DNA from 2 places in the Desulforamulus aquiferis genome. Region 1 is predicted to be linked to the other one. Evidence: a T-box and tRNA genes for the amino acid it is inferred to sense, from the RefSeq annotation. Region 1 holds a T-box; the other holds one or more tRNA genes.
The links. A T-box is a leader RNA that pairs with one kind of tRNA and senses whether it is charged. The one in region 1 lies ahead of thrS (threonine--tRNA ligase), so its partner is inferred to be a tRNA-Thr.
Positions count from the first base shown of each region.

Region 1 (11,550 bases):
AGAACAATCCATAGTACCAATCGCCTGCTGAGGTCAGATTACCAGGGCATCAACGGAGTAAAAACCGGGACAACTCCCAGAGCCGGCAACTGTCTGGTTGCCTCCGCAGCCAGGGAGGGCAGACAATTGGCAGTTGTTATATTAAACAGTAACAATAGGTGGAATGATGCCACTAGGCTGCTGGACTACGGCTTTAAAGAGGTCAGGCCCGTTGTCCTGGCTGAAAAGGATGAGTTGGTAACCGAATTAGAGGTAAGAGAGGGATTAGAGAAGAGGGTAAGCCTGGTGGCCTTAGAAAGATTGGAAGTATATGTACCCAGGATAGAAGTTGAGAAGATACAAAGAAAGGTTGTTCTTACCCCTGCACCGGAGGCGCCGGTTAAACGAGGGGACAAGCTTGGAAAGATGAAATTCTATTTAGATGATAAGGAATTAGGAGCTGTGGATTTAGTGGCCAATCAAGATGTAGATAGATTATCCTGGTTTAAAAGGCTATTTGATAAATCCTAAAACAGATAACCACTCCAATGCTTGAACATGGAGTGGTTATTTTAATTTAAAAGTCTTGCTCCACCAGTTAGGTAAATGCTCTTAAGAAATGCAAGTTTTCTCCGAAGATAATATTACGAAATATATCGAAAATATGAATATATTGTTAGTTTGTGGGCTATTTCTAAAAATATTTTTTACCGGAGGATTTTAATGTGGGTTTACTGGTTTACCTTAATATTAGTAGCAATTGTTCTTTTTTTTGCAATTAAGATTATTGTACCTACCAAAATTGCAGTAATTACGTCCACTTTTACGTTTACCCTAGGTTTTTTATTTCCCCTTTTCCAGCCCAGACTTTTGATTTGGCAAATAGTTCTATTATTTTTATCGGCCCTTTTTTTATTCGGTTTTTGGATAACCAATGAATTATTAAAGGAAAAATTAAATACTGCTAACAAACCTGAAACAGACGGAGAAGTGCTAACTGTTGAAGCTATAGAAAACAATTCAAATACCACCGAACAGAGTAGCTTAATAGATAATCTCCAGGGGTATGTCACTGAGGAAGTGAAGCCAGAATCAATTACAGAGGATTTGACGAAGGAAGAGTTGATAGTAGAAGAACAAATAAATGAAGTAGCACTAACTAAAGAATCATTCGATGAAGAATTAGCTACGAGGGAATCAATAGTAGTAGATGAAACAATAGCTCTAGAACTAACTATTCAAGAAGAGGTAGCAACAGAAATAATAGATGCTGAACAAAAATTAGACGAAAGAACAGACGAAGAGATCAATCTAGATTCAACAGTAGAAGAATGTGAGCTCAGCAATGAAGAAATTTCTGAGACTGTTTCGGAAGACAAATCTCCAGTTAATGAATCTGCCCAAACATTACTGGCACAAGGTTTACTTTTTAGAAAGGGAAAAGATTTTCCTTCCGCTATACGCTGCTATAAAAAGTCCATAGCCTTAAAACCGACTTCCGAGCTGCTTTATCTAGTGATAAGCGAACTAAGTTCGGTATACCAACAGCTTGGCCTATACTCCATGGCCTCGGGTATAATAAATACCTTTATTGAGCAACCCGAACTAAAAAATCATAGTGGTTCGGATAATCTTCGACAAAAGATGAAATTTATTTCATGCCTTTCAGGTCTGCTTAATAAGTATCAACTGGGCCAAATCCCCTATGAAAGGGTTCCTAAAGAGATTCTTAGTGAGGCCTTTAAAGAATCTCTTAAATAATATTTATTATAAGAAGGAGACATTATAATGAAACAAAGAAGCCAAGTAATAGGTTTACCTGTTCTAAGTATTATTGAAGTAGCCTTTTTGGGAAAGGTGCAAAATTTATTAATTAATCCTGACAGTGGAACAGTAGAGTACTTAGTGATTGAGCCTGAACAATGGTATCTTGAGCGGCAGGCAATTTCCTTTAAAGATGTTGCAGCCATTGGAGAGGATGCTGTAACAACGGAGGTCAAGGCCAATGTAGCAACAATAACCTCTGTATCAAAGGCAATGGATCTATTGCAAAAATCAGTAACTGTAGTGGGAACAAGGGTTATGACCAGGAAAGGAAGAATCAGCGGTTCTATTGATGAGATCATCATTGATGAGCAAACCGGCAAGATTGCTGCATGTAGTTGGGTAGCAGGGGATAAGAAGGGCTTAATACCTGTGGACCAGGTTATTACATTTGGCAAGGATATGTTAGTAATTGAAGATAATTTTGAATCCAACCTACTACAAGACATTAGCCAACTGGAGAGCAATTCTTCTGCCAAAGCAGTTAAATCTGAATCAGAGACAGATCCCCTGGAATATTTTGAGAAACAGCAAAAGCAATATCTAATCGGACGTATTGTAACTACTGATATATTAGCTGCTAACGGAGAAATGATTGCTAAAAAGGGTGACGTAGTTACCCGAGAACTGGTGGACAAGGCTGAGGCTGCAGATAAATTTGTGGAATTAACCCTTAGCACTAGTGAATAAAGTAAGACTAACAACATTTGTAACCTTTGCCCTGGGGATTCAATTATTTGTTAGCATCGGTCTGTCCACTGCTGTATTAAAATTATTTTATAGAGATTCAATCTTGCCTGGTATTTCGGTGGAGGGTGTTGATATAGGGGGGCTTAATTACCAGCAGGCATTAACTACATTAGAACAAGGGTTGCCCTGGCCTTCACTTAACAACTCTCTTGTCCTGGTAGGACAAGAGGGAAAAACCACCGAGATACAATTTTCAAGCATAGATTTTAGGGTTGATTATGAGGGAATAGCTAAAGAGGCCATAAACTATAGCCAGCGAGCTTCAACTTGGCAGGATATTAGGTTGCTGTTCGGTACAATGAATACTGGGCATAAACTGCCAGCCATAATTCATTTTGATAAAGAAGCCTTTAGTGACATCCTTAATGAATTAGCTAATCAATTTAATCAGAGACCAAGGGATGCACAGTATGCCATAACAGGCGATAAGGTTACTCTATTTCAAGATGTAAAAGGAAGCAAATTAGATGTTCATCAGACCATAAAGCAACTTGAGGATTTGTCCTTTGGACAGCATAAAGTGAATCTGCAATTTGAGGTTATTGATCCAACTATCACAGTTGAGCAGTACAAGGGTATAAATTCACGCCTGGCAATTTTTGTTACCCAATTCAGCCTGGCTGATGGTGAACGCACCCACAATGTTAAGCTAGCCAGTGATTTAATTAATAACTTACTGATAAAACCAGGTGAATTGTTTTCCATGAATAATGCCCTCGGGCCTAGGAGTCCAGAATCAGGTTATCGGCAGGCCATGGTTATTGCTGACAACAGGTTGGTACCCGATTATGGTGGAGGGGTGTGCCAGGTAGCTACCACCCTTTATAATGCAGTACTATTATCTGGCCTAAAGGTCACTGAAAGGGTACCCCATACAAGACCGGTCCCCTATGTTCCGGTAGGTAAGGATGCCACCATTGCCGGAGATATTATTGACTTTAAATTTATGAATAATTCTTCTTATCCAATTTTAATTGTTAGTCAAGTTCAACAGGATAAATTACTTGTCAGTATTCTTGGCCATCGGGAGGGGGTTTCTGCGCGCCTAGTAAAAACAGAGACCCAGCGTTCTATAAATAAAGCACCCCGCCAATATATTCAAGATCCCTTGTTAGCCCCTGGACAAGTGGTTGTTCGCAATCCGGGAATTGACGGACATGAACAAAAAATCTTTGAAATAATAATGGAAAACGACATAGAAATTGAACGTCGACTAATTTCCAAAACCGTTGCTGAACCTGTACCTGAAGTAATTGCCCTGGGACCAAAGGTTAAAAACAAAGGGGTATTAAATAAATAATTAAGGAGCAGAGTGTTAAACCTGCTCTTTTTTGTGAATAAAATATGTTTACCCAGGATTGTTTTATGAACCTGGGTAATTATCTCAACACTTGACTTTTTTTAACACTTCCTGCATAATGATAATGCAAATGGGCGGGTAGTTCAGTGGGAGAACGTCTGCTTGACACGCAGAAGGTCGGAAGTTCAATTCTTCTCTCGCCCACCAGGTCGAAGTCTTCAGGGTTGATTAACCCCGGAGGCTTTTGTTTACTTTATGGCTTTTTCAACTTATTGGCAGTTGATTTACAGATTCTTTCATGTTTATATTTAGTTAGCTAAATAAAAAAGGAGGAGAAAAGTTTGAAAAGGATCTCACACAAGATACTACTATTGCTTTTATCATTAATGCTGATTTTTCCATCAGTAGGTTTAGCTGCAACAACCACCCTGCTGTTAGGGGTACAAGACCAGCCGTTAGAAGACATCCAGGTCTCCGAGCCATTTGCCGATACATTTAAGACCGGCACCTACATAACTGCAACCCTGCCCAGCGGTATTGTTTTTTCTGAAACCCCAACTTTAGAAGTTATCAAGGGAGATATACAGATTGGGGCAGTATCTACGGGACTTGATGCCAATCAAAAAGGCTATTTAAGGGTTGAAATTAAAAGTTCCAGCTCAAAGGCCAGCACCATTAAGCTAAGTGATATTAAGGTTACAGTTAATAGGGTTGTGCCAACTGGCCCTGTAAATATTGAGCTTGCTGGGACAGCAATCAACCAGACAGATGCCCTATTTCCTGGTTCGGAAGGTATTAAGTGGCATATTGCCGATGTTGTAGATGGGACAAACAAAATTAACACAGTTTTCACAGTAAACTCTAACGTTTTCATTAAGAATGGGGTAAATGTGCAGATGGATGTTGCACCATATATAAGTGATGGAAGGGTTTTTGTACCTGTTAGGTATCTAGCAAACTCCTTAGGTGTCACAAATGATGAACTGGACTTTAATAACAACCAGGTAATAATAAATAAGGGACATATTAATATTGAGCTAGAAATCGATAATAAAGTAATAAAAGTTAACGGACAAGAGAGCATGATGGATGTTTCACCAGTAATCCTTGATGGGCGTACAATGCTGCCTGCCAGATATATTACAGAAGCCCTGGGTGGAACTATAGATTATGCGGACGAAAATGTTGTAATTAACTTAAACTAAATTTTTTAAGCATAGGAAGGGCCGTTAACCACTGGTTAACGGCCCTTCCTATGATGAGATTGTACCGCCGGTACAAATTAGCGGCAGCCTCAGCCGCCTTTGCCGATCATTCTAAGAATAATTATAATCAAAATGGCTACCGCCAGAAAGGCCCCAATACTTCCAAAATCCATTTGAAAATACCCCCTCCTTTTAAAATCAAGATTCGCTAAGGCTATTTGAAATCCTTTATAAACCAGCAATATTAACAAATAAAATTTATGTTATAATAAGTACTGAAATTATTTTTAGGAGGGACTACCGGGTGGATGTCAAGCTTTTAATTGGGTTGGGATTTTTAGGTATTGCCGCCTTAATCTATATTACTCAAGTATTATAAAAACTTTTGATGTAAAGGTCGTGCCGGTTCGAACCGGGCACGTCTTTTTATTTATTTTTCTTTAATTTGTAAGCCAACGATATTTTTAATGTCAGTAACCACCGGGGTTATTTGTTCGGCCAGTGTTTCTAACTTTACAAGCAACTCATGGAGCATTTCAACCTTTGCCTCTGCCTTCTGAATATAGCCTTTAGCATCCCACCTAAGAAAAATATTACCCCTTAGCATTAGTATTTCTCGCCTTAAATTTTTGATTTCAACCTCACATAATTCCCTAAGCTCTTGAATTTCCTTAAACACAATAAGCACCTACCCTTTTTTACCATTTTATGAATATCTGAACAATTTGTGTTGAAAATGTAAAAAAATGAGGCAATTTTGCTAGTCTGAAAATTACAAAAATAAATATCTTTGGGGAGTTTTATTAATATACTGTCTTAAGGTGGACTCAGGCCAAAAGAAAGGGGTGGACTTTTTTGGCTAGAAAAAGAAGAAGAAATGCAAAGGTAAGCAAGGCCAATTCATCCTCCGGTAATAGCCGTACAGCTTTAGTTCTGTATGCTGCTTCAACGGAAAAAGTGGCTGTGCCTGATTTTGACATAAGAGTAAGAAGGAAAAGTAGGGGTTTTGCCGATGCTTTTGTAGATCAGACTTGTATTCAAGAACGGGCTTCGATGGTAAAGGTTTTTAAGGGAACAGAAGTAAAAGAGGTGGTGAGATTTTTAAAGAAAAGGAAGAGGAGAAACTCAAACAGCCTTGCACCCTTTGTTCCCAAGGAATGCTTAGTGCAAACTACAACTCCAGTAATTAGGTTTAGCTTAGCTTTACCCTTTGAAAATGAGAGCGCAAATACTGTTCAAAAAAAGATCAAGAATAAAAAGAAGAAGACAGGATTTGGCTGTATTGCTTTTGCACCAAAGGATTGTAGTAGTGCAGAGGTTTCCCTTGGTTATAAAGGTCATAGAATCAAGGAGACTACCCCCTGTATTGGCTACTATCCAGCCTTTGGTACGATTAAGAAAAAGAAAAAAATAAATCACTCAAAGGAGTTTGTGCCACTGAGCTGTATTACTGAAAATATCTCACTCAGTTATATAAAATTAAAAGTAGGTGGAAAATCCCAGCAGTTTTGCAATCCCTATCCAGGTTGGCCAGGGTTTGCTCCGCAAATTACCACCCATAAAACAATAGTGCGAAAGAAACCTTCAGTAAGTAACCAGTGGTTCATCCCATTAAGTTGTATTACGGATCAAGTTTCTCTGCCCTTCCAGCAGCCCTTAAAAGATACTTCATCAAATGCTTTACCAAAATATACCTATGTGGATCGTCCGAATAGTCCCGATATTGTGGATAACCGACCTAAAAGGGGTAAAAAAACTAGGAGCAATGTGGTGCCTTTTGTTCCTAAGAGTTGTACCACAAATGAATACCCTCCGGTGGCAAAAAGTATAGAGGCACAGTCCTGGGAAGCCCTAGCCCTAGAATCTCCAAAGCCAGAGCCATTAAAGACGGCAGGAATAAACTGGGTATTGCTGGCAACTATTATAATCATCTTACTGGCATTGGTGGCGTATATAATACAAAAATAAATGTCATAAATTTCCTCATATGAAAATAACCTCAATTACTCCATTGTAAGGTTTGCTCTATAATTTTTACATGGGATAGTAACAACGCTTTCTGTTCATACTGCAAGTAGAAAGCCATATTTTATAATTATCACTGCTATTTGCGCCAGTATACAAAAAAAATTGCTCTCATATACTATTACTATGGGAAGGGGTGATATGAGGAGATGAACCAGTGTCTTTCAATAGGTGCCACCCAGCATATTGAGCTTTTAAAGGCACGTCTTGGCAGGGAGAGGTTTGTTGATGATGATAACTTCAACGTTCGTCTTAAAGAAAATCCTGCCGGCAACATAACGTTCTTATCCTGCGACTTTATTGGGCCACATCGGGGAGAACAACAAACCGATGATATAATATTGTTCAGACACTTTGTTGCAGATATAATATCCGATGTTATTCTCAATCAATGGGAAAAAGCATTGGTTAAAGAAATCATTCGAGAAAATTACTATTACTTTAATGAGGATGAAAAGAAAACAATACTTCAATATTCCTTAAGATATACCAATGGTGAAGTTGTTATGCCCGGTCAAATGGATCGGCGAGATAGGAAGCATGCCATTATAAAAAAGTTGGTGGAGTACTTAGGACAAAATGACAGCATAGTTATAGATGGTTTTATCCGCTTCAGGTTAAAGGAATATATCAATGATATTAGGGAAGCCGTTGATCAGGCGGTGGATGAATTCCTAATGGAGCGTGAATATCAAGAATTCATCCAACTTCTCAAGTATTTTGTGGAAATCCAGGAGCCAAAGGTAGAAATGGTAAATGTATTAATCAATCGCAAGGGAGCTTACAAGCTATTTGATGAGGAGCACCAGCCAATTAGTAGCGAATTCCTTGAAGGTTATATTTTAGACATAATGGATAATGAAATAAATTATGAGGATCTCCTGATTAGTGCCCTAATCACAATTGCCCCCAATAAAATTGTATTTCATACCAACCTGCAGGACCAACCGGAGACCACCATGGAAACAATTAAAAGCGTTTTTGCGGGCAGAGTTTCTGAATGCAGCGGTTGTACATTATGCAAAAATCAACAACAATAGCCTATAAATACCGCCCTAGGGCGGTATTTATATTGCACCTGCGGGGACATTCTGGTATAGTAATGTCGTTAATTGACAAATGGGGGTTTAGAAGTTGGAATGGTGGGTTATTCTTTTAATTCCGGTAATTGGGGCATTTATTGGCTGGGTAACAAATCTAATCGCAGTAAAGGCTATATTTAAACCATACCAGCCTGTGAAAATACCAGGATTACCCTGGGTCATTCAGGGTGTGGTGCCCAAAAGAAGGGCTGAGTTGGCCAAGAGTATCGGTGAGGTTGTAGAGCGGGAGCTTTTAAAGGTAGAAGACCTTATGGGCCAAATGAAATCACCAGAAGTCTTGGATGGGATTATTAAATCGGCCAGCGAATCAATTCATAAAATGATAGTGGACAAGATTCCCGCTTGGGTGCCTACAACTGTCAGGGCAGTTATTCTTGAAATGATGGGAGATATGCTGCAAAAACAAATGCCCCAGGTGATTAACCAGATTATTGATCAAGCGGGCAGTAGCGTTATTCAAAAGGTAAGGCTTTCTGAAATCGTTGAGGAGCGCTTAAATGCCTATGAGGTGGCCCATTTAGAGAAAATAATTTTAACTGTGGCCTCAAGGGAACTGAAGCACATTGAGATCATTGGTGGAATTCTTGGTTTTATCATAGGCCTTATTCAAGTTGGCCTGGTTTATATGACAACTTGACAATTATTGTTTGTAAAACTATAATAGCCGTAACTAAATAATTGCAATGATAAGGAAAGTAAGTCAATTTGACCGACCAGAGAGGGAATGTCAGGGCTGTGAGCGTTTCCCGGAGAGAGTTGCCTGAAGACCACCTTGGAGCAGCTTTGCTGAAACTAAGTATGCAAGCCGGTTCGGCACCGTTAAAAGCCTTTAAGGTGGGGAAAGCTAATTTTCCAACCAGGGTGGAACCGCGGATATTTCCCGTCCCTGATTATATCAGGGGCGGGTTTTATATTTTTTATCCTTATTTAGAAGGGAGAATATAGCATGATTAAGATAACTCTAAAGGATGGATCGGTAAGGGAATACCCCGACGGTACCACCATAATCGAAGTTGCTAAATCCATCAGCCATGGACTGGCTAAAGAAGTATTGGCCGGTAAGGTTAATGGGAAAATTGTGGATGTAAAGTTCCCGCTCCAGGAAGATGCCGCCCTAGAACTCCTTACCTTTAATGATGAGGAGGGAAGAGCCGTCTATCGTCACAGCTCGGCCCACATTATGGCCCAGGCCGTGCAAAAGCTCTTTCCGGAAGCTAAACTTGCCATTGGTCCGGCTATCCAAGATGGATTTTATTATGATTTTGATGTGCCCCGTCCATTTACCCCAGCAGAGCTGGAACAAATAGAAGCTGAGATGCAAAGGATTATCAAGGCCGATTTACCCTTTGAAAGGGTGGAAGTCTCCCGGGCTGAAGCCTTGGAACAATTTAATAAAGAGGGCGAGCTTTATAAGGTTGAGCTGATCAACGACCTACCAGAGGACTCGGTAATATCCTGTTATCAGCAAGGTGAGTTTAATGATTTATGTGCGGGTCCCCATGTGCCTTCCACCGGACGTATTAAAAGCTTTAAATTAATGAGCATAGCCGGTGCCTACTGGCGGGGCAGTGAAAAGAATAAAATGCTGCAGCGTATTTATGGCACCTCCTTCCCTAAAAAGGCGCTGTTGGATGAACACCTTTTCCGAATTGAGGAGGCCAAGCGGCGGGATCATCGTAAACTGGGTCAGGAGTTAGACCTGTTCAGTATTCAGGATGAAGGTCCTGGCTTCCCCTTCTTCCATCCGAAGGGTATGATTCTACGCAATGAGTTGGAATATTTTTGGCGCCAGGAGCACAAAAAAAGGGGCTATCAGGAAATACGCACTCCCATTATCTTGAATCGTGGACTTTGGGAGCAGTCTGGACACTGGGATCATTATAAGGAGAATATGTACTTTACCAAGATTGATGAGGGTGATTTCGCCGTAAAGCCCATGAACTGCCCAGGTAGTATTCTGGTGTATAAAACCAGGATGCACAGCTATCGAGATCTACCCTTAAGGTGGGGTGAACTTGGTTTAGTGCACCGCCACGAGTTATCCGGAGCGCTACACGGACTAATGAGAGTACGCTGCTTCACCCAGGATGATGCCCATATTTTTATGCTGCCCAGTCAAATTAAGTCTGAGATTATCGGTGTTATCGACCTCTTTGAGTTTTTCTATCAAACCTTTGGCCTGAAGTATCATGTGGAGCTATCCACCAGACCGGAGAAATCCATGGGGTCCGATGAGATGTGGGAGATGGCCACAGAATCCTTGCGTGAGGCTCTGGAAGCTAAAGAGATGAACTACAAGGTTAATGAAGGGGACGGTGCCTTTTACGGACCTAAAATTGACTTCCACCTGACTGACAGCTTGGGGCGTACCTGGCAGTGCGGAACCATCCAACTAGATTTCCAAATGCCAGAAAAATTTGATCTGAACTATGTAGGTGAAGATGGTCAGAAACATCGTCCGGTGATGATTCATCGGGTGGTATTTGGCAGTATAGAGCGTTTTATTGGCATTTTGGTGGAACACTTTGCCGGAGCTTTTCCGGTATGGTTAGCCCCTGTTCAGGTGAAGGTACTGCCCATTACCGATAAACACCACAGCTATGCCAGGGAAGTGGTGGAAAGGCTAGACAGATTAAATGTAAGGGCTGAACTGGATGCCCGCAATGAGAAAATTAATTATAAAATTCGGGAAGCCCAGACCCAAAAGATTCCCTATATGTTGGTAATTGGCGACCGTGAGATGGAAAACGGTGCAGTTGCCCTACGACAGAGGGGTAAGGGAGACGTTGGAGCAGTTAAGGTAGATGAGTTTATCCGGCAGGTTACCGATGATATAAAGAACAAGACCATTTTTTAGGGGAATAAAGGATATTTCCTTGACTATAGAAAACCATTATGTTAAAATAACAAAAGTGTTCGACAAATTAGATATTAACACGAAGAAGAAGCATCCGCTTCTCACCTTACAACCTAGGTTGGTGGGGTTAGATGTTAGATACAATATGTTTAATATTGTTTATTGCGTCTTTAAGCGGGTGAATAACCCGCTTTTATTATTTTATTCCCAAACAAATAACTATGGAGGTGAACAGGTATTTCGAAAGATCAACGTATCAATGAGGAGATCCGAGCTCGCGAGGTACGGGTTGTAGATGCGGATAATAACCAGCTTGGTATTATGTCTGCCAAAGAAGCCCTGCGCATTGCTGAGGAAAAGCAGTTAGACCTGGTGGAAGTTGCTCCCCAGGCCAAGCCCCCGGTTTGCCGTATTATGGATTTTGGAAAATTCAAATATGAGCAAAGTAAAAGGGAAAAAGAGGCCAAGAAGAAGCAGCGTATTATTCAGGTTAAGGAAGTTAAGCTG
Region 1 is NZ_JARPTC010000007.1:35,343-46,892, reverse strand. It holds gene P6N53_RS05620 (D-alanyl-D-alanine carboxypeptidase family protein) at 1-510, shown strand, start outside; gene P6N53_RS05615 (tetratricopeptide repeat protein) at 703-1,740, shown strand; gene P6N53_RS05610 (PRC-barrel domain-containing protein) at 1,768-2,493, shown strand; gene P6N53_RS05605 (VanW family protein) at 2,486-3,853, shown strand; tRNA gene P6N53_RS05600 (tRNA-Val) at 3,986-4,060, shown strand; gene P6N53_RS05595 (copper amine oxidase N-terminal domain-containing protein) at 4,195-5,058, shown strand; gene P6N53_RS05590 (hypothetical protein) at 5,489-5,737, opposite strand; gene P6N53_RS05585 (hypothetical protein) at 5,914-7,026, shown strand; gene ytxC (putative sporulation protein YtxC) at 7,233-8,123, shown strand; gene P6N53_RS05575 (DUF445 domain-containing protein) at 8,218-8,823, shown strand; T-box leader at 8,861-9,077, shown strand; gene thrS (threonine--tRNA ligase) at 9,133-11,043, shown strand; ribosomal protein L20 leader region at 11,120-11,248, shown strand; gene infC (translation initiation factor IF-3) at 11,281-11,550, shown strand, end outside.

Region 2 (11,550 bases), on a different contig from region 1:
TCAAGTAGAAAAACAAGATATTGAGCAGAGTATTATCACTAATGGCAGGTTAGAGTCTACCGAAAAGCAGGAATTTTTTACACCGGTGGACAGCACCCTGATGGAACTGTCTGTTAAGGTTGGTGACAGGGTTGAAAAGGGTCAAGTACTTGGAAGATTAGACACCAATGAGCTGGGACGACAGTATCAACAAGCTGTTGCTAAATTAGCAGCATTGGAGGCTAGCTTGGCCAGGGCCCAAGCAGTTGACGATGAGTTGGCCTTAAAACAGGCAGAGGCTTCTTATGATAAAGCCAAGAATAACTTAGAACGTATTAATTATCTTTTCCAGGGAGAAGCAATTCCCATTGAACAGGTGGAGGCTGCCAAAGTGGAATATGCCAGGGCAGAGGTTGATTATCAGCAAGCCCTGATTAAATATAATCTGGGTTCTGCGGTCAGGGAGACAGCTTCCCTAAAGGCACAGGTGGACTTAGGTCTTCAAGAGGTAGCCCAGGCAAAAGAGAGGTTAGATTTAGCAACTTTTGTTGCCGAAAGAAATGGTGTTGTTTTATTTGTGGGGGCAGAAAAGGGCAATAGGGTTATGGAAGGTAGCCGCTTAATTGTGGTGGGCAGTGATTCAGAACTGGAGGTAACTGCCTATGTTAATGAAATTGATGCGGGTGATCTTAAGGTAGGCCAATCAGTTGAGGTTATCTGCGCTTCCATACCTGGAAAAATTTATGGTGGTAAGGTTACCCGTGTTTCATCAGCAGCAATAGCCCAGCAGAGCAGTCAAGGTGATATTGTTAATGTACCTGTAACAATACAATTGGATGGTGATATCACAGGTCTAAAGCCCGGCTACACAGTAAATTTAACCATTACAACCATGGAAAAAAATGAGATGCTAGCTATTCCCTTTGAGGCAATAGTTGAGATGAGCGGCAAAAAAATAGTGTATGTAGTAGAAAACGGAGTGGCTAGGGAACGTACGGTACAAACTGAAAAGGGAAATGAGCTATATGATAAAGTTATATCTGGGTTGATACCTGGTGAGGTTATTATACTTAATCCCCCTAAGACCATGAAGGATGGTCAGAATGTATCTGCTGGTGATCAAAAATGATAAAAGTTGTTGATTTGGGCAAAACATACATAAATGGTTCATTAGGTGTAGAGGCCCTTAAAGGGGTAACCTTACATGTGGAACAGGGACAGTTTGTAGCAGTCATGGGACCGTCCGGTTCTGGTAAATCTACTTTTATGAATTTGCTGGGCTTATTAGATAGGGCTACCTGTGGTGCCTACCAACTGGCAGGTCAAGAAGTCTCAACACTGGATGACAATCAGCTAGCTATAGTACGTAACCTAAGGATTGGTTTTGTTTTTCAAACCTTTAATCTACTACCTAGGCTTTCGGCCCTAAAGAATGTTGAGCTGCCTATGCTTTATGCGGGGATAAAGCCCTCAGAGAGGCGTCAGAGGGCTGCAAAGGCCCTGGAGAGGGTCGGTTTAGGTAATCGTCTTGAGCACAGACCAAATGAATTATCAGGTGGACAAAACCAAAGGGTTGCCATTGCCCGGGCCTTGGTGAATAAACCGGCCGTATTATTGGCGGACGAGCCAACCGGGGCATTGGATACACGCTCCGGTGAAGAGATAATGGCAATTTTTCAAGAACTCCACCGGGAGGGGGCTACCATAGTACTGGTTACCCATGAACCTGATATTGCCCGGCATGCCGAGCGGCAAATTTTTTTTAGAGACGGGCAGCTGGTACGTGACGAAGCAACTGTTAATCCTATAGATGCTCGGGATATATTAAACTCCCTTACTGAAGGGAGGGTAACCCATGAATTTTAGTGAGTATTTACTGATAGCCGTTGAGGGAATCCGCAATAATAAGCTCAGGTCCTTCCTGACTACCCTTGGTATTGTCATTGGGATTGCGGCGGTAATTGCCGTGGTTGCCATCGGTCAGGCCGGTAGAGCCATGATCATGAAAGAAATGGAGAATTACGGCACCAATTTATTTGAAGTTTATGTAAACTACCGGGAAGGAGAATATTCAACAGGCAGGGACTTTGACATGGTTGATGTCTCGGTAATAAAGAACCTGGTTCCCGAGGTTAAATATCTTGCTCCTGTTCGCTACCACCAGGCAAAAATGAGAGGCCCCCTTGGGGAAAAGGGGGTACAAATAATTGGAACGACAGCAGACTACCTAAATATCAGGAATCTGGAGATGCAATGGGGAAAGTTTTTTAATGATGAGGATGAGACAGTGGCCAGGCGCGTTGTGGTTTTGGATGCGGATTTAGCCAATGAAATATTTGGTCCGGAGAATCCGGTGGGACAAAGGGTCATTTTTAACGACACCTCTGTGGTTGTTGTGGGTGTATTGAAAAAAGGAGACTCAGTATTAGGCTTCGACAGTTCCAAAAGAGCCTATGTTCCCATTTCGGTGCTACATAATGCAACCCGCTGGACAGTTATAAATCAATTGGTTGGCAGTGCTTCCGAGAGAGATATGGTTTACCAGGCAATGGATAGAACAAAACTAATCTTAGAACGAAGGCACAACGCTCCACCGAACAGGTATGCAGTATTTAGCATGGAGCAGGAAATGCAGTCTGCCAGCAAGATTACCGGTATTATGACTCTTGTTATAGGTTCTATAGCAGCCATCTCCCTGCTTGTAGGTGGTATCGGAGTTATGAATATTATGTTGGTGTCAGTTACTGAAAGGACCAGGGAAATTGGTATTCGAATGGCCCTTGGAGCAAAAAGGCGAGATATTTTGGTGCAATTTTTAATAGAAGCAATAGTTTTATGTATCTTAGGAGGGATTATTGGCATTATTATTGGCTGCGGTGGGGCAATGTTGGTGGCCAAAGTATTCAATTGGCCGTCCCTGATATCCTGGTGGATTGTGCTGGCGGCCTTTACGTTTTCTGCAGGAGTAGGAATGTTTTTTGGTATCTATCCCGCAAATCAAGCTTCAAAACTGGATCCCATTGTGGCATTAAGGAGGGATTAGCAGGAGCGGGTGTCTGCAACTAAAATCTATAGTTAAGAGGAAATATATACCCCGGTGCAGAACAATAACTAATGACATTGACAGGGGGTCATTAATCGTGGGCAATATAGGGCAACCGGGGATAAATCCTTATATAGTGGTGCTTATTGGGGTGCTGGCTGCAGGCTTTTCCAGTATTTTCACTAAACTAGCTGAAGCTCCTCCTTTGGTAATTGCCTTCTATAGGTTAGGGTTTACTATACTTATTTTAGCTGTTCCCACCTATTTTACTGGTAGAACGGAATTAAGAAAAATATCCAGGAGGGATTTTTGCCTGGCAGCTTTAGCGGGAGCCTTGCTGGCACTCCACTTTGCAGTGTGGATTACTTCACTTAATTATACTTCTATTGCCAGTTCAACGGTGCTTGTCACAATGCACCCTCTGTTTGTAATTATTGGAGGATATATATTTTACCGGGAAGGTGTTGGGAAAAGGGGTTTGCTAGGGGCTGCTCTGGCCCTGGGGGGCAGTATTATTATCGGTATAAATGATTTTACCGTAGGTGGGTCGGCCCTATGGGGAGACTTACTAGCATTATCAGGGGCGTTCTTTGTTGCTGGGTACGTTTTGATAGGCAGGGAGCTCCGGGCGGGTATGTCGCTCCTACCCTATACATTTTTGGTTTATGGTACGGCTACCGTTGTATTGCTGCTACTTAACTTGGTCTTTAGCTCGGCTTTTTACCCATATCCATCCATGACCTGGGTATGGTTTATCTGTCTGGCAATAGTTCCTACAATATTTGGTCACTCACTTTTTAACTGGGCCTTAAAATATGTAAAGGCAGCGGTTGTATCGGTTAGTATACTTGGGGAGCCAATAGGAGCAACAATTTTAGCTTTGGTTATATTTGGTGAAGTGCCCTCAATGATTCAAATTTTCGGAGGTAGTGTGATAATTGTAGGGCTATATGTTTTTATTACTTCCCAGAAGACACTGGAACCACAAGGCTTAAGCAATGAACAAAAGCAAGGGGGTGCATCAGTATGAGAATACAAGTGATAGAAACTTCAGAGGGTTATTGTGCCGCCCTGTGGCAATCGGAAAAATTGGCAGGGCTAACCTTGCCCCATGGGGAGAAAGGGGAGGCCATAGCTACTTTAGGCCGCTATGTTGGAGAGGAACTCCGCAGCCTGCCCATTGGTATGAATCTGGGTCTATATCAGCAGCAATTGGCCTCGGATATGGTAGATTATTTTAATGGGGTATCGGTGGCCTTTAACGTACAGTTATGTTGGGACAGGTTAACAGATTTTCAGAGAAGTGTTCTTGAAGTGGTTTCCCGAATACCCTATGGATCATTTTTGTCCTATGGAAATATTGCAAAGGAAATTGGCAAACCTAAAGGGGCCAGGGCAGTGGGCGGGGCGGTTGGTTCTAACCCTTGGTTGCTGGTAGTTCCCTGTCACAGGGTGTTAGCCTCAAACGGAGGCTTAGGTGGCTTTAGCAGCGGACTTTCTTGGAAGAGACGGTTGCTGAAAATCGAAAGCATAAAGTATAGTGGATAGTAACCCGGGATATCTTGGGTTATTTTTTTTATAGACATTTTAGCTATTAGACATAATATAACATTATAAATGGTAATAAATGTTAATTAACCTGCATAAAATTCAACAAGGATTATTATGTGGGGTGGTATTTATGGGAAAAAGACTTGTGGTTTCGTTAATGCTAGTATTATTACTAATCTTTGCTTCATCGCCTGTTTACGCCTCGGGGATTGATCTTGATGGTCAAATAGTGATGGAGGGTGAGGGTATTGTTAGTATTGAAGGTAAGCTAATTGTGCCAATCAGGCCCTTGCTTAGGGAGATGGGCTATCAGGTAACCTTTAATGAAGATCAGGGATTGATATCGGCAACAAGGGAGAAGTCTAAAATTGAAATATATCTATGGCAGCCTAAATTAGTACATAATGGTATTGAGATCAAACAAGATGCCGCACCTCAGTTAATAGGCGCTAATACTATGCTGGCTGCAACAGACTTGGCAAGGCTAGTAGGTTTAGAATTATCCATGGACATTAATAATGAGTGGGTATCCTTTTATACCCATCCGGAAATGACTAATGAAGGTGTAATAAGACATCTATTAGCGGCAGACAGGCAAATGATGAGGGCTGAGTACTATAATAATCAAGAATTTATTAAACAGTGCAGGGTAAAAGCATCCCCTAAGCTAATTGATAAAGAAGACCTGGAGGAACTCCTAAGGGATTATTGGAGCCAAAAATATATTGATAATACCTGGCAGGGCGGTTCTGAAAGGGGTAAATATGTAGGCTTCTTTAGTGAAGGAATGACACCGCTGCAATATTGCAAGGAGTTTATAGTAACTCAGCTAAGTGAATTAGATGCAGTTGTCCAGTGCAAATTACCTTTATGGGGAGAAGAGGGTTTGGATAACTTTGAATACAGAATCTATCATTTAAGAAAAGATGCCAGTGGTAAATTATTGGTGGAGGATATTTACTATGATAGCTGTCCACTGCGGGGATAGGAGTCGTGAGGGATTATTAAAACCCGAATATAGCTTAAGTGGGCCCCGAAGGGCCCACTTAGCCTTTAATACGGTTTTCTTGGTTGCTGTTGGCAAACCGAAAAAGCCCTGTTTACCTGTCTTCCAATGGGGGCTCCCATAATAACTGCGATACCAAAACCAAAGGCTAAGGCTGTGGGAAAAACCCACCAGGGGTGGCAAAGGCCCTTTGAGTCCATGATCATATTAATCCCTCCCAAGACTATTTTGTCTTGTAGGGGGCAATTTTAATCCTTCCAATGACTGCGTTTCGACCACTTTGATAATATAACTAAGCTAAGTATTATAATAATGATCAATACTAATTTACCCATTTGATCACCCGCATATAGTATTTTTTTTAGTTGTTCTGTAATAAATAGAAAACTCCTCTAAGCAACAGAAATATCAACAAGATATTTTTAGGTAAACAGGAAACAATTCACTGAAAAAATTAATTGAAACTTAATATAGAAATGGTATAATCAACTGCGGGAGAGGAGGATAGAAATGCGAAAAATAAAGAGAAACATTGAGAAGAAAACTATCCATCAGGTAAAAGAAGAAAAGTTTGCCGAAGCCAACAATGGTTTTAAAAAGATTTTAGCAGGCATTTGCGGGGGATTATTAATAATAACCCTGATTATTTTTGCCAATCAAGTATAATGGACAAACCCGGTTAATGCCCGGGTTTAATAAATTTAAGGATTATTATTATGGCAGGCGGCAATAGTATTTTGCTTGCCTTTTTTATTTCTGCAGAAAAAACCGCCCAGGAGGCAAGGGCGGATACATAGGAGGAGGTAGGTTATTTAAATCATCCTTAATATTTAATAATGTGCAACAATACAAGTTTTTAGAACAAGAAAAATTGACCAGAAAACTGACTATATGAAAAAGAACCAATACCATTGGTATTGGTTCTATAAAGTGGCGGAGCTGACGGGAGTCGAACCCGCGTTCTCCTGCGTGACAGGCAGGCATGTTAGGCCACTACACCACAGCTCCATAGTTTGGTGGGCGATGACGGGATCGAACCGCCGACATCCTGCTTGTAAGGCAGGCGCTCTCCCAGCTGAGCTAATCGCCCTTAGTGACTGACAAGACATATAATAACAAAATATCTTGTCTTAGTCAACATTAAAATTTTATTAAAATATAATTATTTATTTAGCTCTATGCGAAAAAAAATTTCTCCGCAGGCACAGCCGTAAGTTACTCTATCGTTTATATTTTCTTCTATGCTTAATATTCTTACAGGACTGTCGTATTTAAATATGTAGGTACCACAACCCGGACAAAAATTGCTTTCTGCTTTTTGCAGACCATAGATATATGCTAATTTTGATTTTTGATTTAGGCGTATAGAGAAATTGTCAAATAGAAATCTTTTAATTCCATATTTACTTAGAAATATTGTCATTAACTCCAGCATAGAGTCCCTTGACGCACCCGTTTGATTTTTTAGAAAGTATTTAATTGCTAAGAAAACAGCTATTCTATCCTGGTAAATAGGAAAATCAAATAGGATTTTGTTCACTCAAATCCCCCAAGTAATATCTTCTCTTGAGAGTATAAACAAAATGTTAGTTCCTCTAGACATCAAAAAGAATAGATAACAGATTCAGCTATAACCTGTGGCAAAATATTTCATTGACTTAGGATGTAATTTTTGTTAACATAACCTTTGCAACGGGCGATTAGCTCAGCTGGGAGAGCGCCTGCCTTACAAGCAGGATGTCGGCGGTTCGATCCCGTCATCGCCCACCATAATATTGCTGCTATAGCTCAGTAGGTAGAGCGTATCCTTGGTAAGGATAAGGTCACCGGTTCAATCCCGGTTAGCAGCTCCAATTTAAGTTCTGCTTACCAGCGGAACTTTTATTTTTTATAATGTTATTACACAACCTAGAAAATCAGCAGAACAGCAAATATTGCAGCCAAACTTTAGCTTGTGGTAAAATAGTCCTGCATGTATAGATTAAGCCGACGTAGCTCAGTGGTAGAGCAGCTGATTCGTAATCAGCAGGCCGTGGGTTCAAGTCCCATCGTCGGCTCCAAGAAATGGAGAGCTGCATAAATTGCAGTTCTTTTAATTTTGCATAATATACATTTATGATTGAATGATTAATTTAATAAAATAAAAGGGTACTGCAGGAGTTATTCCCCAATTGACGAATGTTTGATTAGGTTTCTTGCTGAGGTGAAGGGTATGAATAGAGAAGAATTAGATAGGGCCATAGAGGATACGAAGCTAGAAATATACCGATTAAAATATCAATTAGGGGAAACGGTGGCTATTAAAAAGGAACGTGAAATTCATAAGAGGCTTAGAGAACTTCAAATTTTACATTATTGGCAATTGGAAATATTGAAGAGACTAGACAAAGAATAGCTATAATATAATTACTTAGTGGACTACACTTGTGCATCGTGGGAGGTGGATGACTTTGAAAATTGGTATAGACCTGGACGGAACCATAGCTGATAATTTAAACCTTTTAGTGGACACCCTAAACACCCATAGTGGTAAAAAATTACTTGGGGATGAGATTTACCAATATAACCTGTGTAAGGTCTACTCTATCACAGAAGATGATTTTATCAATTTGATGGAGCAAAGGGAAGAAGAGATTATTAGCACCAGTCCGGTTATTCCCTATGCCAGAAGGAATATTAAACAGTTAGTTAATGATGGCTGGGAAGTTCATATAATAACTGCCAGGAACCCTCGTTATGCGGAAATCACTGAAAAATGGCTACACCAGCAGGGTATTCCCTACAGGGGACTCCATTTATTAAATTCCCATGATAAGCTTGATGTTTGTAAAGAACTCAAGGTTAGGCTAATGATTGAAGATAACATTCATAACGGTTACCAGTTGGCAACTGGAGGCATTGACGTTATATTATATGATGCCCCCCACAATCGCTTCTGGCCATGGAAAGGAACCAGGTGCAGAACTTGGAATCAAGTATATAATTCAATTTCTAATCAAAGGTAATCAGGACATCCTAGTTGGGATGCCCATTTTTTTTCCAAAATTTTTAACAGGAATAATAAAGTTTGTAACGAATTAACTAAATTAATCGTCAAAATAGGTAAGAATTTCTACTGGCTATCCAGATTTTATAGAATAAATGATTATGGAGGTAATGACATTGAGACTCAAGTTGCTTACTTTTTTGATAGCTTTACTGGTTCCTTTATCCTCTGCCTGGGGGGCCGGCTTTAAAGATACCGCGGGGCAGTGGTGGGAGCAGTCAATTGCCGAATGTAATGCTGCAAGCATCATGGTGGGGCGATCTGATGACTTGTTTGTTCCCAAGGAATCGGTTACAAGAATGGAAGCAATTATTTTACTAAACAGGGCCCTGGGCTTTAGAAACGAAGCAGATGGTTATGCCATGTCACCAGGTGGATATAACTTTCCCGCTGATTTTCCAGAATGGGGTAAAAGAAATGTAGCCTTTGCCGCAGACAAGGGATATATCTCTAAGTCGGGGATTCCAACTATGCAGCCCAAGCATCCGGCCAGCCGGGCTGAAATTGCCGTGCTTTTTGCCAATGCATTAAACCTTAGTGCAGATGGCTATCAGCTGAACTTTGCTGATAATGCAGCAATTGCCAGCAGTCTGCAGCCCTTTGTGGCTGCTGCCGTGAAGCATGGGGTAATGGTTGGGAAAACAGATAATAAGTTTGAGCCAAATGCTAACGTAACCAGGGGTGAAATGGCTGTAATTATTGCTAGACTATTTGAGAACGGCAAAATAAATCCTCAGGCCAGTAATTACTATGTGGCCAAGGTAAGCTCTGTAGATTCAACAAATAAAAAGATTACAGTCACAAAGGGAGGACAAACCTTAACCCTTTCCCTGGCCAGTGATGCCGAACTATTCAGGGGTGGGAGCAAGGGTACAATTGGTGCCTTTAAAGCTAATGACAATGTTAAGGTGGTTTTAGATTCGACAGGCAAAGTTACATATTTGGCTGATACCTCAGCTAGTACTTCGACAGTTGATCCCCCTGTAACTAGCATTCCTACTCAGAACACCCTTACAGGCACTATACAAGGTCTGCAAGTAAATAATCCTTTAACAATTACTTTTCAACCCGACAATGGTTCCATTACATCTTATCCTTTATTAAGTACGGTGATAATAAGTCAAAATGGTTATCTCAAGGACTTAACATCATTAACCAGTGGAACAAGGGCGGAGGTTAAGTTTTCGGGAGGGAGTATTTCAGAGATAAAGCTACTTTTGTCTGGTAAAGAGTCAAAAGGCTACATTATAAACTCCTTTTTAGATTACTTTACCGTTAGATATGATGATGGTACAAGTGAACAAATTGATAGGACATCAGTTAGCTCCGGGTATACTAATTTTGCCAGGGGTCAGAGGGTAGCCCTTGAAAAGGTCGGCGGCCTCGTAACAAATATTGTGCCATTAAGTGAAACACCTAAGGTCTTTGGCCACGTGGTGAGTGTGGGTTCCTCTGGGATTACCATCGAAGATGCTGACGGCTATGATCGGACCTATCCTTTTACCAGTAATTACAAAATCAAAGACAAAGATGGTTATACTATCAGCAGAAGTGATATAGAACAAGGTGATACTGTAGAAATAGAAATCACGGATCAACAACAGGCAAGCAATATTAAATTACTAGATAATAGTTCTTCTGTGTCTGACTTAGAAGGGGAGGTTACCTACATAAAGACCTCTGGCACCTACCGCATCACTATTAAAAAGTCAGACGGATCGGAAAAGACCTATGATGTTAATGATAATGTAGAGGTTTATAGATACAATAACAGTAGTAAACGTAGCTTTGATTATATTAATGAACACGATTATGTTAAGTTAACAACAAATTCCCGGGATTATGTAACAAAAATTGATGTTTTGGATACCGAAGTAGTCGAAGGTGAAATAACCCATATTGATACCTACGACCAAACCATAGAAATTAAAAATAGCAGTGACAGAAAGAGAACCTATGATGTAGTTAGCAATGTGACTGTTTGGGAGGATGGTAGAAGTCGAACCTTTAGAAGCCTCCGCAGCGGAGACAATGTTCGAGTTATTCTTAATAAGAATTATGAAGTAATTACAATAAATTTAGGTACTAGCTCATCTGTCTCCAACGGTTCTTATAGTGGAATCATAGCCGAGCTGGATATTAATGAAGATAAGATAAAGATCGAGAGAAATGGTAATACTACGCTCTATACCTTGGATGATGATGTAACGGTAGTAAATGATAACGGTAACTATCTGGATAAAATCATAATTGGCTCTGAGGCTGAGGTTAGAGTGGAAAGCAGTAAAGTTACTAGAATCAAGGTAACTAATTATGAAAGAATTAAGCTGACCGGCAATCTTGAAAAAATATCGGCGGGGCGGGCGTATATTTACCAAGACAATGGTACGAGAAATGGAGTAACACATATGTTCCTCATAGCAGAACGTGCCACCCTAAAGGATCGCAACGATAGGTCCATTGAATTTTCGGATTTGGGTTCGTATAAAGGAAAGGATATAGAATTTGAACTTAGATATGACGAGGTTGAATATTTAAAAATTAAGTAATTCTAGGGTGGATGTAATATCCACCCTATTTTTTATTTAAATACAAAAATGGCCGGAGTTATCCGACCATTACAGACGTGTTGTTTTAACCTATCTTTTGTATCCCCCCAGGTTTAAAAGGGTATTATAATAATCCAGGTCGGTACCGTTTAATTCCTCTGAATTATTGTTATTCAAGGAAGAGGACATGGGGGTATTGAAATTTACCATATCTTTCTTAATTAATAATCGAATATATTGGCTGCGGTTGGTTTCTTCGTAGGAACTCCGATTAATTTGGATAATTTTTTTGTCGAGATAATCGACCAGATCTTCAGGAATACTAATTGTGATGGTTTTGTGTCTTCGCATGATGTTGCCTCCTTTACTGTTTTTC
Region 2 is NZ_JARPTC010000001.1:2,082-13,631, forward strand. It holds gene P6N53_RS00015 (efflux RND transporter periplasmic adaptor subunit) at 1-1,108, shown strand, start outside; gene P6N53_RS00020 (ABC transporter ATP-binding protein) at 1,105-1,845, shown strand; gene P6N53_RS00025 (ABC transporter permease) at 1,835-3,022, shown strand; gene P6N53_RS00030 (DMT family transporter) at 3,120-4,052, shown strand; gene P6N53_RS00035 (methylated-DNA--[protein]-cysteine S-methyltransferase) at 4,049-4,570, shown strand; gene P6N53_RS00040 (stalk domain-containing protein) at 4,704-5,561, shown strand; gene P6N53_RS00045 (hypothetical protein) at 5,627-5,785, opposite strand; gene P6N53_RS00050 (hypothetical protein) at 6,090-6,245, shown strand; tRNA gene P6N53_RS00055 (tRNA-Asp) at 6,511-6,587, opposite strand; tRNA gene P6N53_RS00060 (tRNA-Val) at 6,594-6,669, opposite strand; gene P6N53_RS00065 (hypothetical protein) at 6,742-7,119, opposite strand; tRNA gene P6N53_RS00070 (tRNA-Val) at 7,274-7,349, shown strand; tRNA gene P6N53_RS00075 (tRNA-Thr) at 7,357-7,432, shown strand; tRNA gene P6N53_RS00080 (tRNA-Thr) at 7,565-7,639, shown strand; gene P6N53_RS00085 (hypothetical protein) at 7,792-7,974, shown strand; gene P6N53_RS00090 (5' nucleotidase, NT5C type) at 8,030-8,584, shown strand; gene P6N53_RS00095 (S-layer homology domain-containing protein) at 8,742-11,174, shown strand; gene P6N53_RS00100 (ribbon-helix-helix domain-containing protein) at 11,265-11,525, opposite strand.
Region 2: it has a tRNA-Thr gene. The T-box ahead of thrS (threonine--tRNA ligase) is inferred to sense a tRNA for this amino acid. The anticodon was not compared.